DNA from 2 places in the Streptomyces sclerotialus genome. Region 1 is predicted to be linked to the other one. Evidence: riboswitches for the same ligand, from Rfam matches in the RefSeq annotation. Region 1 holds a riboswitch; the other holds the start of a gene.
What was found. Region 1 has a riboswitch for thiamine pyrophosphate ahead of thiM (hydroxyethylthiazole kinase). Riboswitches for the same ligand answer to the same signal wherever they lie in the genome.

Region 1 (7,430 bases):
AGAGGTTCGAACGGGCATTCGTTACCGGATAGCGATCACGGGGAGCGGCCGCGGCACCGGAGCCGGGCGGCCCGTGCGGCGGCGAGGCCCGTCTGCTCGGCACCGAGCGGGTGACGGCGTCCGGTGCCGCGCACGACACGTCCGCCGGGGCCCCGTCGTACTCGACCGAGCACTCCACCTCGTGGTGCGCGCAGAGGACTTGGGCCAGCCGCACGAGCGCGGTGGTGTCCCCGCCGCGCCCCACCCGGTGCAGATCGACGACGACCGTGCCGCTGCCGGGACGGATGACGGCGTTGAGCAGCCGCCCCAGGTGCGGTTCGGCCGTCGGGCGGATCGGGCGGTGCACCTCGATGACGGTGCGGTCGGCGTACCGGCGTACCGCGACCGGGGACGGTCCGGTCCCCTCGGCGGCGGGACCGGCCGGCGCGGTACCTCCCGCCCCGGCCGCCCGGGAGGTCATCGGCACGAGCGGCGGACGGAGCCGGTGGCGGACGGAGGTCCATAACGGGAGCAGGGAAGGAGCGGTCCACGTCATCGCGGTCCCCCTCGGCATCAGAACCTGCTGGGACAAGCAGTCGCGGCCCGCCGCGGTCACCACGCGGGGCACGACGTGGGAGCGAGTCGGATTCTGCCACCCCCGGCGGCCGGCGGGCAGGGCCTGTCGGCCTCTGGACAGGAGCCGGGAGAGCATGTCGGTCCCGGTGCCGGGGCGCGCGCGGCGCCCTGCCGGAAGCCGGGTGCGGGCGGTGGCTTTCGGCCGATGGCGGGTCCCGGCAGCCACTCGTGGCTTTCATGGTCGAGCGGCGCAACAGCAGGCCCGGCGGACGGTCTTCCGCCGGGCGCACCTCGTCGGCGCCGGCCGTCCCCACGAAGGGAGAACTTTTCTCATGCTCTCGGTATCCACCGCTGTCGCGGCCACCGGCTCCTACGTCACGTCGATCGCGGACACGGCCGGAGAGATCAGGGCTGCCCAGCGGCTGCGCTACCAGGTCTTCGGAGAGGAGATGGGGGCGACCCTGCACACCCCGCTCACCGGGCACGACGTCGACGAGTTCGACGCGCCGGCCGACCACTTGATCGTGACGGACACCAGCAGCGGCGAAGTGGTCGGCACGTACCGGCTGCTGCCGCCCGGACGCACCGAACGGTCCTACGCGGAGGACGAGTTCGACCTGCGGGCCCTGCAGGAACTGCGCGGGCGGATGGTGGAGGCGGGCCGCTCCTGCGTGCACCCGGACCACCGGACCGGCGCGGTGATCAACCTGATGTGGGCCGCGCTCGCCCGCTACGTCCTGCTGTCCGGGGCCCGTTACCTGTCCGGGTGCGCGTCGGTGCCGCTCGCCGACGGCGGCCAGGCCGCCTCCAACGCCTGGCTGCTCGGCAACATCAAACACTGCGCCCCGGCCGACCTGCGGGTCCACCCGCGCCGCCCCTGGACACCGCGGGGAGTGAGCGAGAACAAGCCGAGTTACGCCCTGGTGCCGCCGCTGCTCCGTGGCTACCTGCGGCTCGGCGCCTGGATGTGCGGAGCGCCGGCCCACGACCCGGAGTTCGACGTCGCCGACTTCTTCGTACTGCTCGACGTGGACCGGCTCGACGGCCGCTACCGGCGCTATTTCCTCGGGGAGTAAGGGATCTGCCCGGACCCGGCACGGCCGCGCTCCTCCGGCCGGGGGAACCGCCCCCCTGACGAAGGTCAGGGGCGGCCTCCGACCTTCGGGCAGTGTGACGCGGCACCCCCCGCTCCTACCGTCGGTCCGGAACGGTGCGTGGCCGCCGAGGACCGGAACCCACGCCGTGGAAACCCAGCGAACTGGAGATGCGACACCATGCCGACGACACCAGCCGCCCTCACGGGGACCAGCTCCTACGTCACCTCCATCGCGGACTCCGCCGAGCAGGTGCGCGCCGCCCAGCGCCTCCGCCACCTCGTGTTCGGCGAGGAGCTGGGCGCCACCCTGAACCCCGCGCTCGCCGGCCACGACACGGACGCCTTCGACGGCCTCGCCGACCACCTGATCGTCACCGAGTCCACGACCGGCGAAGTGGTCGGCACCTACCGCCTGCTGCCGCCCGGCCGCACCGAACGCTCCTACTCGGACGGCGAGTTCGACCTGAGCGCACTGGCCGGCATCCGCTCCTCGATGATCGAGGCGGGCCGCTCCTGCGTCCATCCCGACCACCGCTCGGGCGCGGTGATCAACCTGATGTGGGCCGCGCTCGCCCGCTACGTCCTGCTGTCCGGCCACCGCTACCTCGCGGGCTGCGCCTCGGTGGCACTGGGCGACGGCGGGCGGACGGCGGCGAGCGCCTGGGCCCTGTGCGCGGCCAAGCACACCCCGCCCGAGGGCATGACCGTCCACCCGCACCGCCCCTGGGAGCCGAGCGCACAGGCGACGGCCGCCGCCGTGCCCGGCCTGGCCCAGGTCCCCCCGCTGTTCCGCGGCTACCTGCGGCTCGGCGCCTGGGTGTGCGGAGCCCCGGCGTACGACCCGGAGTTCGACGTCGCCGACTTCTTCGTCGTGCTGGACATGGAGCAGCTGAACGACCGCTACTACCGCTATTTCCTCGGAGAGTCCCGATGAGCCCGTGGTCCGTCACCTCGCCCTGCACACCCGGCTGCGCCGCACACGCGGTGCCGCACGTACCGCGCGCGGAGCGGGCCCGCCGGTACGCGGCGCTCGCCGCCACGCTGGCCCGCGGCACGGCGGCCGGGCCGCGCCTCGCCGAGTAGCGGGTCATGCGGACCCATGCCCGCGCGGTGCTCCGCGCCCTGGGGCTGCGGCTGGAGACCAGTACGCCGTCCCTGAGCGTGCCGCGCGGCCCCGGCGGCGCCGGCACGCTGATCGTGGCGGACCACATCTCCTGGCTCGACGTCATCGCCCTGCTGGCGGTGGAGCCCTCGACCCCGCTGGCCAAGCGCGAGGTGGCCGAGTGGCCGCTGTTCGGGTCGCTGGCGCGGAAGGCCGGGGCGCAGTTCATCGACCGGGACGGTCTGCGCACCCTGCCGCAGAGCGTCGGCCGGCTCGCCGCCACCCTGCGCAGCGGCCGTTCGGTCATGGTGTTCCCGCAGGGCACCACCTGGTGCACGGAGACCGGCGGCGGCTTCCGGCGGGCGACGTTCCAGGCCGCGATCGACGCCGGGGCGCCGGTCCGCCCGGTGACCATCACCTACGCGCAGCGGGGCGCGCCCAGTACGGTGGCCGCGTTCCTCGGCGAGGAGGACTTCACCACCTGCCTGCACAGAGTGATCAGCGCGAGAGACCTCACGGTGCGGGTCACCGCCCACCCCGCGCTGGAGCCCGCGCAGGACCGGCGGTCGCTGGCCGCCGAGGCCCACGCGGCGATCCGCGGCACCCGGCCGCCGGCCCATGTCTGAGCTGCTCGACCAGCTCGCTCAGCTGGTCAGGGCGCAGCTCGACTCGCCCTGGCTCTGGCTGACCGTGCTGCTGGTGGCCGGCCTGGACGCGCTGCTGCCGTTCATGCCGAGCGAGACGACGGTGGTGACGGTGGCCGTGCTGACCGGCGCCGACCTCCCGCAGCTCGCGCTGCTGGCCGTGGTCGCCACGCTGGGCGCGCTGGGCGGCGACTGCCTCAGCCACGGCATCGGCCGCTGGGCCGGGCCGAAGGCGATCGGCCGGCTGCTGCGCGGCGAGAAGGGGCGGCAACGGTACGAGTGGGGCCGGGCCATGGTGGGCCGGCACGCCACGACGCTGGTGGTCGCGGCCCGCTTCCTGCCCGGCGGGCGGGTGGCGTCCGGACTGTCCACCGGCAGCCTGCGGTTCCCGTTCCGCCGCTTCGTGGTCCTGGACGCGGCAGGCGCCGCGCTGTGGGCCGTCATCAGCACGGCCATCGGGTATCTCGGCGGCGCCGCCTTCGCCGAGGAGCCCGTCAAGGGACTGCTGCTGGCCTTCGCGCTGGCCCTGGTCGTCGTGGCGCTGCTGGAGACCGCCCGCCGGCTGGCCGCCCGGCGGCGGGCCGCCACCCGTCGTACGGCCGTCCTCGCCGTCGGCACCGTCGCCACCGCCGAGGGGGCCCTGCCGGCGGACGACCCGAGGGCGGTGCGGACGGACCGGCAGAGCTGAACGCGTGTCAGGGGCGGGTGCGCGGGGGAGACCCCGCACCCGCCCTCCGGCGGCTCAGTCCGTACCGGCGTACTCGCCGCCCCGGCACTTCAGTCCGTACCGGCCCACGCCGCCGCGTACGCCCGTGCCGCGGCCCGCGGTTCGGCGGCGGCGCAGATCCCCGAGACGACCGCGCCGCCCGCCGCGCCCGCGGCCCGGAGCGGTGCCATGTCCGCCGCGGTCACCCCGCCGATCGCCACCGCCGGGAGCGGGGTGGGCGACGCCAGCCGCCCGAAGCCCTCGATGCCCAGCTCCGGCGGCGCGTCCGCCTTGGTACGCGTGGCGTGCAGCGCGCCGATGCCGACGTAGTCGACCCGGGCCGGCTCCTCGGCCGCGGCCCGCAGCTCCTCCTCCGTCGCGGCGCTCAGCCCGATCACCGCGTCCGGCCCGACGAGCCCGCGGACGGCGGCCACCGGCAGGTCGGACTGGCCGACGTGCACCCCGGTCACCCGCGCCCCGGCCGCACGCGCCGCGAGGTACACGTCCACCCGGTCGTTGACGAACAGCGCGACCCGCTCCGGCAGGACCGCGGCGATCCGCACCACCGTCTCCAGGAAGTCCCGCGCCGCGCCGTCCTTCTCGCGTACCTGGACGGCGGTGACGCCGCCCGCCACGGCCTCGGCGACCGTGCCCGGCACGTCACGCGCGCACGCCGCGGCCTGCGCCGCGTCCGTGACCAGGTACACGGAGAGGTCCGGGCGCACGGCCGCGGCGCTGTCGTTCACGCCCACGAGATCGCCGCCCGCTCGCCGAGCGTCTCCTCGTCCAGGCCGTACAGCGCGTCCAGGAAGGCGGCCGCGAAGCTGCCGGGCCCGGCGCTGCGCTCCGCCGCGATCTCGGCGGCCACGGTGTAGACCGTCACGGCGGCGGCCGCGGCGGCGAGCCGGTCGGCGTGCGCGGCACCCTCCGGCGTGGTCGGCGGCGCGAACGCCGCGAGCACCGCGCCCAGCGCGCAGCCGCCGCCGGTCACCCGCGTCAGCAGCGGGTCCCCGTTGGCGACGCGTACCGTCCGCGCGCCGTCGGTGAGCAGGTCGACGGGGCCGGAGACCGCGACCACGGCACCCGTGGCGCGGGCCAGTTCACCCGCGGCGGCGGCCGCCGACTCGACCTCGTCGGTGGCGTCCACGCCGCGCCCGCCGCCCCCGGTCCCGGCAACCGCGATGATCTCGGAGGCGTTGCCCCGGACGACCGCAGGACCCTGGTCGAGCAGCCGGCGGGCCAGCGCGGTCCGTACGGGCAGCGAGCCGACCGCCACCGGGTCCAGCACCCAGGGCGTGCCCGCCGCGGCCGCCGAGGCGACCGCCTCGGTCATGGCCGCGCGCTGCTCGGCGTGCGGGGTGCCCAGGTTGACCAGCACCCCGGAGGCGGCTCCGGCGAACGGTCCTGCCTCCTCGGGGATGTCCACCATCGCCGGGGCGGCGCCCAGCGAGAGCAGGACGTTCGCCGTGAAGTTGGCGACGACCTGGTTGGTGAGGCACTGGACCAGTGGTGTTTCATGGCGTACGCGGTTGAGGGCCTGCCGGGTGGTGGCGAGCAGGTCGTCGGCCGGACGCGTCATAGGGGCATTCCTCCGTGACATTCCCTTCGCTGGTGCGAACCAGATCAGGTTCTACGGGTGTGATCTCAGCCCTTGAGATGGGGCACCCCGTGTCTCGTGTGCCCCACCATGCTACCCGCACCCCGTTCCCGATCCGGAACCCCGACCCCTGGAAGCCGCACCATGACCATCGAAAGACCCGTCTTCGACGGGCGCATGCCCGCCGGCGCCGGTGACCTGTCCGTCGAACGGCACGGCATCGGCCCCGTACCCGAGAGCAGCCGCTACGGCGGGCCCGGCCGCCTGTTCACCGTGTGGTTCGCGCCCAACCTGACCATGACCGGCGTCTTCACCGGCACCGTGGGCATCGGTCTCGGGCTCGACTTCTGGACGGCGTTCGCCGCGATGGCGCTCGGCACGCTCCTCGGCGCGGTGCCCTCCGCCTGCCTCGGTACGTGGGGAAGTCTCACCGGTACCGGTCAACTGCCTCTTTCCCGGCTCGCGTTCGGCAGCGGCGTCGTCCTGCCCGGCGTCCTGCAGTGGCTCTCCTCCATCGCCTGGGACGCGCTGATCGGACTGTTCGGCGGGGATGCGCTGGCCCGGCTGCTGGGCTGGCCGTTCTGGCTGGGCGCGCTGACCGTCCTGCTCCTCCAGGGCGTCGTCGGCGTCCTCGGGTACGAGGCCATCCACCGCCTCCAGACCGTGATGACCTTCGTGCTGGGCGCGGCCTTCCTCGTCATCGGCGTCAAGCTCCTCGACGGCGTCCCGCTGCCGTCGGCCGCCACCGCGCACGGCGCGGACCGGGCGGGCGCGTTCCTGCTGACCACGACCGTCGCGCTGAGCCTGGCGATCTCCTGGGCGCCGTACGCCTCCGACTTCAGCCGCTACCTGCCGCGCTCGGCGTCCCGGCAGCGGATGTTCTGGTACACGCTGCTCGGCATGGCCGCCGCGTACCTGTGGGTGCAGACGCTCGGCCTGTGGGCCGCCGGACTGTTCACCGACCAGACGGCGGCAGGCGTGCACGAACTCCTCGGCGGCGGGGCACTGGGCGCCTTCGGGCTGCTGGCCATCGCCGCGTCCGCGGTGTGCAGCAACGCCATGAACGACTACAGCGGCTCGCTGGCCCTGCAGACGGCGGGCGTCCGCATCCCCCGTCCGCTCGCCGCTGCCGTCGCGGCCGTGCTCGGCTTCCTGCTCGTGCTGTGGATGCACGCCGCCGACACCACGGCCCGCTTCCAGAACGTGCTGCTCTTCGTCGGCTACTGGATCCCCGGCTTCATCGGCGTCGTCGCGGTCGACTGGTGCGCCCGCGCCAGGGCACGCGGCGGCCGGCCGGTCGACGTGCACGAGGAGTTCGCCCGCCCGCAGCCGTGGTGGCCCGCGGTCCTCGCCTTCGTCGTCGCGTTCGCCGCTGCCGTGCCCTTCATGGACACCTCGCTGTACCTCGGCCCGGTCGCCGAGGCGCTGCACGGCGCTGACCTGGCGTACTTCGTGGCCTTCCTGGTCTCGGTCGCGGTGTACGCCCCCCTTCGGCTGCGGCGCGGAAGCGGCGGCTGAAGCCTTCGCGAGCACCACGAAACCCCGGTCGCATTGGCGGCCGGGGTGGGCTTGCGCGTATATTGGGAGTTTCCGTGCCTGGACAAAATCCGGGCATGGCGAAGCGCTATGCGGTCATCTTAACCATGCGGGAGTCGAATTGTCAATCCAGGTGCCGGGTGGAGAATCGGGCGTGCGGCCGGACCGGGCCGCCGACGAGGAGACCTCCCGTG
Region 2 (7,430 bases), 4.4 Mb from region 1:
CCGGGTAGAAGAACATCTGGGTGATCGCGAAGTCGGCGCCCGCACGGCACTTGTCCACGAAGTGCCGGATGTCGGTGTCCCAGTCGGTGGAGCGGGGGTGCATCTCGGGGAAGGCGGCGACGCCCACGCAGAAGTCGCCGGACTCCTTGATCAGGCGGACCAGGTCGGCGGCGTACGCGATGCCTTCGGGATGCCGTACCCACTCGCCCATCGGGTCGCCGGGCGGGTCGCCGCGCAGCGCGAGCATGTTGCGGATGCCGGCGTCGGCGTACTGGCCGATGATGTTCCGCAGGTCGGCGACGGAGTGGTTGACCGCGGTCAGGTGGGCGACCGGGGTGAGCGTGGTGTCCGTGGCGATCCGCTCGGTCGCGCGGACGGTGCCCTCACGGGAGGTGCCGCCGGCGCCGTACGTCACCGACACGAAGGTCGGCGCGACGGCCTCGATCCGGCGAATGGCCTTCCACAGGGTCCGCTCGCCCTTCTCGGTCTTGGGGGCGGCGAACTCGAACGAATAGGACCGCTTGCCCGAGGCGAGCAGTTCGCGCACCGTGCGCGCGCGGTCAGTCCTGGTGGAAGGGGTACCTAGGGCCATACCGGCAGGTTAACCACCGGCCTGGCAGGCCCCCAACCACACCCGGCGTTATGCCCTGGTTTGCCGGGATCCTGTTCACCAGTCGGACACTTCACGTCAGACCACTGCTCACCGCGCGGGCACGTCACTCCTCAGGATCTGCGCACCGCGCGGAGCACGTCCGCCCCTGGGGGACCGCGTCACGCCTCGTACGTGCGGATCCGCTTCGCCAGCTCGGCGGCGGCCGCTCCCGGGTCCGCTGCCTCGGTGATCGCGCGGACCACCACGACCCGGCGGGCGCCGGCCGCCAGCACCTCGTCCAGATTGCCCGCGTCGATGCCGCCGATCGCGAACCACGGGCGCGCGGGGTCCTGCGCCGCGGCGTACCGCACGAGATCCAGGCCGGGGGCGTGCCGTCCGGGCTTGGTGGGGGTGGGCCAGCAGGGGCCCGTGCAGAAGTAGTCCACGCCCGGCTCGGTGAGGGCGGCGTCCACCTCCGCCTCGGCGTGCGTGGACCGGCCTATCAGGACGTCGTCGCCGAGGATGGCGCGCGCCGCGGGGACCGGCAGGTCGCCCTGTCCGAGGTGGAGCACGTCGGAGCCGATGGCGTGCGCGACGTCCGCGCGGTCGTTGACCGCGAGCAGCTTGCCGTGCCGCCGGCAGGCGTCGGCGAAGACCTCCAGGTGGGCCAGCTCCTCGCCGGCCTCCATGCCCTTGTCGCGCAGCTGCACGATGTCCACGCCCGAGGAGAGCACGGCGTCCAGGAACTGCGGCAGATCGCCCTGCTCCTTGCGGGCCCCCGTGCAGAGGTAGAGCCGGGCGTCGGACAGCGCCTGTCGTGCGGTGCTCATCGGTGTTCCCCCAGTCCGGGCGTACGGACCGGACCTGCCGGCCCGTACGCCCTGCGGTTACGGCAGTGGTGACGGGTGTGTCAGACGGCGAGCGCCTGTGCCCGGCGCTTCACCTCCGTGCCGCGATTCTCGCGCAGCGCCTGCGCCGGTGTACCCGGCAGGGTCTCATCGGCGGTGAACAGCCACTCCAGCATCTCTTCGTCGGTGAAGCCGTCGTCCCGGAGGAGCGTCAGCGTCCCCACCAGGCCCTTGACGACCTTCCCGTCCTTGATGAACTCGGCCGGCACATGCAGGGCCCTGTTCTCACCGCGGCGCACCGCGATCAGCTGGCCCTCCTTGACCAGCTGCCGGACCCGCGTCACCTCGACGCCGAACGCCTCGGCGATGTCGGGGAGGGTGAGCCAGGCGGGAATCAGTCCATCGATCTTTGCGTCAATCTCGGTCACACCCCAAGCGTGCCATCCCCCACTGACAGTCGGTAGCCGGGCATCGCCATCAGTGCTCACCACCGGCCACACCCGACGGCCGGCCGACCGCTAGGCCCCTGGCAGCACAGCCGATTTCAGCGGTACCGAGGCGTCGGCGGCGCGCGTCCGGTCGAGCAGGGCGCCGCGTTCGATGAGCTTGCGTCCCTGCGCCAGATCGCGGGGCCGCCCCACGGCCAGCAGCGCCACCAGCGCGCCCTCCCGGAGCCACAGCGCCGTCCACGCCGCGCTCTGCGGGTCACCGCGCCAGATCAGCTCGTCGGCGACCGGGCTGTACCCGGCGCACTGCACGAACCGGCCGAACTGCTCCGACCAGAAGTACGGCACGGGGTCGTACACCGTGCCCTCCGCCTCGCACCGGGCGATGTTCGCGGCGACCGTGCGCGGTCCCTGGAGCGCGTTGTCCCAGTGGTGCACCAGCAGGCGGCGCCCGTAGCGCGCGGACGGGAAGGAGGCGCAGTCGCCGACCGCGTACACATCGGGCGCCGAGGCGCGCAGCCGCTCGTCGGCCCGTACGGAGCGGTCCTCGCACAGCTCGACACCGGAGCCGGCCAGCCAGTCCGTGGCGCACCGGGAGCCGATGCCGATCACCACGGCGTCGGCGGGCAGCGACGTGCCGTCGGCGAGCAGGACAGCGCCCTCCTCGACGGCGGCGACCCGGGTGCCGGTACGGAGCGTGGCGCCCGCGTCGGCGTACCAGCGGGCCATGTGGGCGGCGACCTCTTCGGGCAGCGCACCGGCCAGCGGGCGGTCCGCCGCCTCCACGACGGTGACCTCGCACCCGGCCTCACGGGCCGCGGTGGCGAACTCCGCGCCGATCCAGCCGGCGCCGACCACCACGACGCGCTTCTGCGCCGCGAGCACCGGACGCAGCCGCTCGGCGTCGTCCAGGGTGCGCAGTACGTGGACGCCCGGTACGCCCTCGCTGCCGGGCAGGGTGACCGCCTCGGCGCCGGTGGCGACGACCAGGCGGTCGTACGGCACCGGGCCGGTGTTCGTCAGCACCTCGTGGGCGTCGGCGTCGAGTCCGGTGACCCGCCGGCCGAGCTCCAGGTCGATGCCGAGGGAGGCGAAGTCGACGTCGAAGGCCGAGCCGTCCGCCTTGCCGAGCAGCACCGCCTTGGAGAGCGGCGGCCGGTCGTAGGGCCGGTGCGGTTCGGCGCCGAGCAGGGTGATCGTGCCGCGCCAGCCCTGTTCGCGCAGGGCAACGGCGGTCTGCACGCCCGCCATGCCCGCGCCGGCGACGACGACGCGGCGCGAGCGGTCGGGGGTCCGCGAGTACTTGCTCTGCTGGCTCACTCGATCACTCTAGGACGCGGCCCTTCCGGGGGCTGAGCACCGCGCGACGAGATCTCTGACACAGGGTCACGGTCCGGCCGCGCAGAGCACCCTTACGGCGCCTCGGGCACGCGTACTACTCTGACGGCACTTGTACTCGCGGGAGCCCGGACGCACCGGGCTGAGAGGGAGGCTGCGGCGGCCTCCGACCGTACGAACCTGATCCGGGTCATGCCGGCGAAGGGAGGGGCTGGACACCTATGCATCCACCTGCGCATTCATCAGCGGGGACGGCTGCCGGACACCCCGACGTGGTGATCGTCGGGGGCGGTCTCACGGGGCTCGTGACGGCCTGGCGGGCCACTCAGCGGGGCCTGCGCACGACAGTGGTCGACCCGGAGCCGGGCGGCGGCGCCGCACGGGTCGCGGCCGGCATGCTGGCCGCCGTCACCGAGCTGCATTACGGCGAAGAAACGCTCCTGGGGCTGAATCTCGACTCCGCCGCGCGCTATCCGGCGTTCGCCGCCGAGCTGGCCGAGGCGAGCGGCCAGGACCTGGGGTACCGGCAGTGCGGCACGCTCGCCGTCGCCCTGGACGCCGACGACCGCGCCCACCTGCGCGAGCTGCACGCGCTCCAGCGCCGCTGCGGCCTGGACTCGGAGTGGCTGACCGGCCGGGAGTGCCGGAAGCTCGAACCGATGCTCGCGCCGGGCGTACGCGGCGGGCTCCGGGTCGACGGTGACCACCAGATCGACCCGCGACGGCTCGCCACGGCCCTGCTGACGGCCTGCGAGCGGGCCGGGGTGGAGTGCGTACGGGAGCGGGCCGGGCGGCTCACGGTCGCCGACGGCCGGGCCACCGGCGTCGAGCTCGCGGACGGCACGCCGCTGCCGGCCGGGCAGGTCGTGCTGGCGGCGGGGAGCTTCAGCGGCCGGCTGGCCGGGGTGCCGGAGCACGTGCGGCCGCCGGTGCGGCCGGTCAAGGGCCAGGTCCTGCGGCTGCGGATCCCCGCGGCTTACGGCCCGTTCCTGTCCCGCACCGTGCGTGCCGTGGTGCGCGGCGGCCCGCTCTATCTGGTGCCGCGGGAGAACGGTGACATGGTCGTCGGTGCCACCAGTGAGGAGCTGGGCTGGGACACCACGGTGACCGCCGGCGGCGTCTACGAGTTGCTGCGCGACGCGCACGAACTGGTGCCGGGCGTCACCGAGCTCCCCCTGACCGAGACGATCGCCGGGCTGCGCCCAGGGTCCCCCGACAACGCACCGCTTCTCGGGCCCAGCGCGCTGCCCGGCCTCCTGATGGCCACCGGCCACTTCCGCAACGGTGTGCTGCTCACCCCGGTCACCGGCGACGTCATGGCCCACGCGCTGACCACCGGTGAGCTGCCCGAGGAGGCGCGGTCCTTCACGCCGCTGCGCTTCGGGCCCACGGCCGCCCCGTCCCCCTCTCCGGCGCCGCGCGCCGCACTCCAGGAGCAGACCGCATGACCCCGCAGCAGGCCCCCGAAACCGCCTCCGGGCCGGCGCCCGTGACCGTCTCCGTGAACGGCGAGCCCCGCGAGATCCCCGCAGGACTGCCGCTCGACCGCCTGGTGGCGACGCTGACCAGCGCCTCCAGTGGGGTCGCTGCGGCCGTCAACGAGGAGGTCGTGCCGCGCAGCCAGTGGCCGGCGACCCCGCTCGGCGCCGGGGACCGCGTCGAGGTGCTCACCGCAGTCCAGGGAGGCTGATCCTTACCGATGACCGAGACGCACACCCTCGAAGAGACGGCCGCCCCCGGGACGACGCCCGGGGCCGCGCCCGAAGCCGACCCGCTGGTCATCGCCGGTACCGCCTTCCGGTCCCGGCTGATCATGGGGACCGGCGGCGCGCCGAGCCTGGACGTCATGGAGCGCTCGCTGCTCGCCTCGGGCACCGAGCTGACCACTGTGGCGATGCGGCGGCTGGACCCGACGGTGCAGGGTTCGGTGCTCTCCGTACTGAACCGGCACGGCATCCGTACGCTGCCGAACACCGCGGGCTGCCACACCGCGGGCGAGGCGGTGCTCACCGCCCGGCTGGCCCGGGAGGCGCTCGGCACGGACTGGGTGAAGCTGGAGGTCGTGGCCGACGAGCGGACCCTGCTGCCGGACCCGGTGGAGCTGCTGGACGCGGCCGAGACGCTGGTCGACGACGGCTTCACGGTCCTGCCGTACACCAACGACGACCCGGTACTGGCGCGGAAGCTGGAGGACGTGGGCTGCGCGGCGATCATGCCGCTGGGCTCCCCCATCGGCTCCGGGCTCGGCATCCGCAACCCGCACAACTTCCAGCTGATCACCGAGCGGGCCGGGGTGCCGGTCATCCTGGACGCCGGCGCCGGCACCGCCTCGGACGCCGCGCAGGCCATGGAGCTGGGCTGCGCCGCGGTGATGCTGGCCTCGGCGGTCACCAGGGCCCAGGAGCCGGTCCTGATGGCGCACGCCATGCGGCACGCGGTCGAGGCGGGCCGGCTGGCGTACCGGGCGGGCCGGATCCCGCGCCGCCATTTCGCCGAGGCGTCCTCGCCCGCGGCGGGAATGGCCGAGCTGGACCCGGAGCGGCCCGCCTTCTGAGCGATCTGCGGCAGGCGCGTGAGGGCGGTGGACAGCTGCTCGTAGACTCGTCTGCCGTGGACACCACCCTTCAGGACCCCCTGGTCGGACAGCTGCTCGACGGCCGGTACCGCGTACAGGCGCGGATCGCCGCCGGCGGGATGGCGACGGTCTACCGCGCCGTCGACACCCGGCTGGACCGGGTGCTCGCCCTGAAGGTGATGCATCCCTCCCTGGTGGCGGACGCCTCGTTCGTCGAGCGCTTCATCCGGGAGGCGAAGTCGGTCGCCCGGCTGTCGCACCCGAACGTGGTCGGCGTGTTCGACCAGGGCACCGACGGTACGTACGTGTACCTCGCCATGGAGTACGTCGCGGGCTGCACCCTGAGGGACGTGCTGCGTGAGCGCGGCGCCCTGCAGCCGCGCGCCGCGCTGGACATCCTGGAGCCGATCCTGGCCGCGCTGGGCTCCGCGCACCGGGCGGGCATGGTGCACCGCGACATGAAGCCGGAGAACGTCCTGATCGGGGACGACGGCCGGGTCAAGGTCGCCGACTTCGGCCTGGTCCGCGCGGCCGACACGCACACCACGGCCTCCACCGGCACGGTCCTGGGCACCGTCGCCTACCTCGCGCCCGAGCAGATCGAGGACGGCAGCGCGGACACCCGCGCGGACGTCTACGCCTGCGGCGTGACGCTGTACGAGATGCTCACCGGCAGCAAGCCGCACGCCGGCGGCACCGCGGCCCAGGTGCTCTACCAGCACCTCCACGAGGACGTGCCGCCGCCGTCCGGGCTCGTACCGGGGCTGCCGCCCGAGCTGGACGACCTGGTGACCGAGGCCACCGCGCGCAACCCCGAGGTGCGCCCGCAGGACGCGGTCACGCTGCTCGCGCTGGCCCGGAACGCCCGCGCTGCGCTGACCGAGGAGCAGCTGGACGCGGTGCCGCCGCAGGCGAAGCCGGCGAGCGGCGCGGCGGGCTCGGAGGACCGGACGAGCGTGATCCAGCGCCCCGCCGCCGTGCAGCTCTCGCTGCCCGAGCCGGCCGGTGCCGACGCCGATGACACGGCGGGGCACACCAGCCGGCTGGAGGTGCCGGTGGCGGCGGCAGCGGACGCGCGGACGGACCGGCTGCCCACGGCGGCCGGCGGCCGACGCGCGGGGGCCTCCCGGGGGCCGCGCCGCAGGACGCTCACCGTGGTGCTCGCGGTACTGGCGGCGCTGCTGCTCGGCACGGGTGCCTGGTACGTCACCACCGGCCAGTTCACGACCGTGCCCGCGGTGCTGGACATGACGCAGGCCAAGGCCGAGCGGACGCTGCACGACGCCGGTCTGGACGTGAAGGTGGAGCGCGCGTACAGCTCCACCGTGGAGCGCGGGCACGTGATCTCCACCGACCCGGAGAACGGCAAGCGCATCCGGGGCACCGGCACGGTCACCGTCACCCTCTCCAAGGGCCCGGACATCGTCTCCGTACCGGACCTGTCCGGCACTCCGGTCGCCGACGCGCGGCGCAAGCTGCGGGACCAGGGGCTGACCCCGGGGACCGAGCGCAAGGCGTTCAGCGACGAGGTGGCCAAGGGGTCGGTGATCCGGACGGACCCGGACGCGGGGGCGAAGCGGCGGCCCGGTACGGCGGTGGCGCTGACCGTCAGCCGGGGCAGCGCGATCGAC

Region 2: another riboswitch for thiamine pyrophosphate. It lies ahead of thiO (glycine oxidase ThiO); the one in region 1 lies ahead of thiM (hydroxyethylthiazole kinase).

Annotation. Positions count from the first base shown of each region.
Region 1 is NZ_JBFOHP010000002.1:6,907,624-6,915,053, forward strand. It holds gene AAC944_RS30430 (GNAT family N-acetyltransferase) at 888-1,631, shown strand; gene AAC944_RS30435 (GNAT family N-acetyltransferase) at 1,830-2,585, shown strand; gene AAC944_RS30440 (hypothetical protein) at 2,582-2,734, shown strand; gene AAC944_RS30445 (lysophospholipid acyltransferase family protein) at 2,741-3,379, shown strand; gene AAC944_RS30450 (DedA family protein) at 3,372-4,085, shown strand; gene thiE (thiamine phosphate synthase) at 4,175-4,849, opposite strand; gene thiM (hydroxyethylthiazole kinase) at 4,846-5,682, opposite strand; TPP riboswitch at 5,686-5,782, opposite strand; gene AAC944_RS30465 (purine-cytosine permease family protein) at 5,845-7,218, shown strand.
Region 2 is NZ_JBFOHP010000002.1:2,464,997-2,472,426, forward strand. It holds gene metF (methylenetetrahydrofolate reductase [NAD(P)H]) at 1-592, opposite strand, end outside; gene thiE (thiamine phosphate synthase) at 772-1,422, opposite strand; gene AAC944_RS10960 (Rv2175c family DNA-binding protein) at 1,503-1,868, opposite strand; gene AAC944_RS10965 (NAD(P)/FAD-dependent oxidoreductase) at 1,959-3,137, opposite strand; TPP riboswitch at 3,335-3,448, shown strand; gene thiO (glycine oxidase ThiO) at 3,446-4,672, shown strand; gene thiS (sulfur carrier protein ThiS) at 4,669-4,914, shown strand; gene AAC944_RS10980 (thiazole synthase) at 4,924-5,778, shown strand; gene pknB (Stk1 family PASTA domain-containing Ser/Thr kinase) at 5,835-7,430, shown strand, end outside.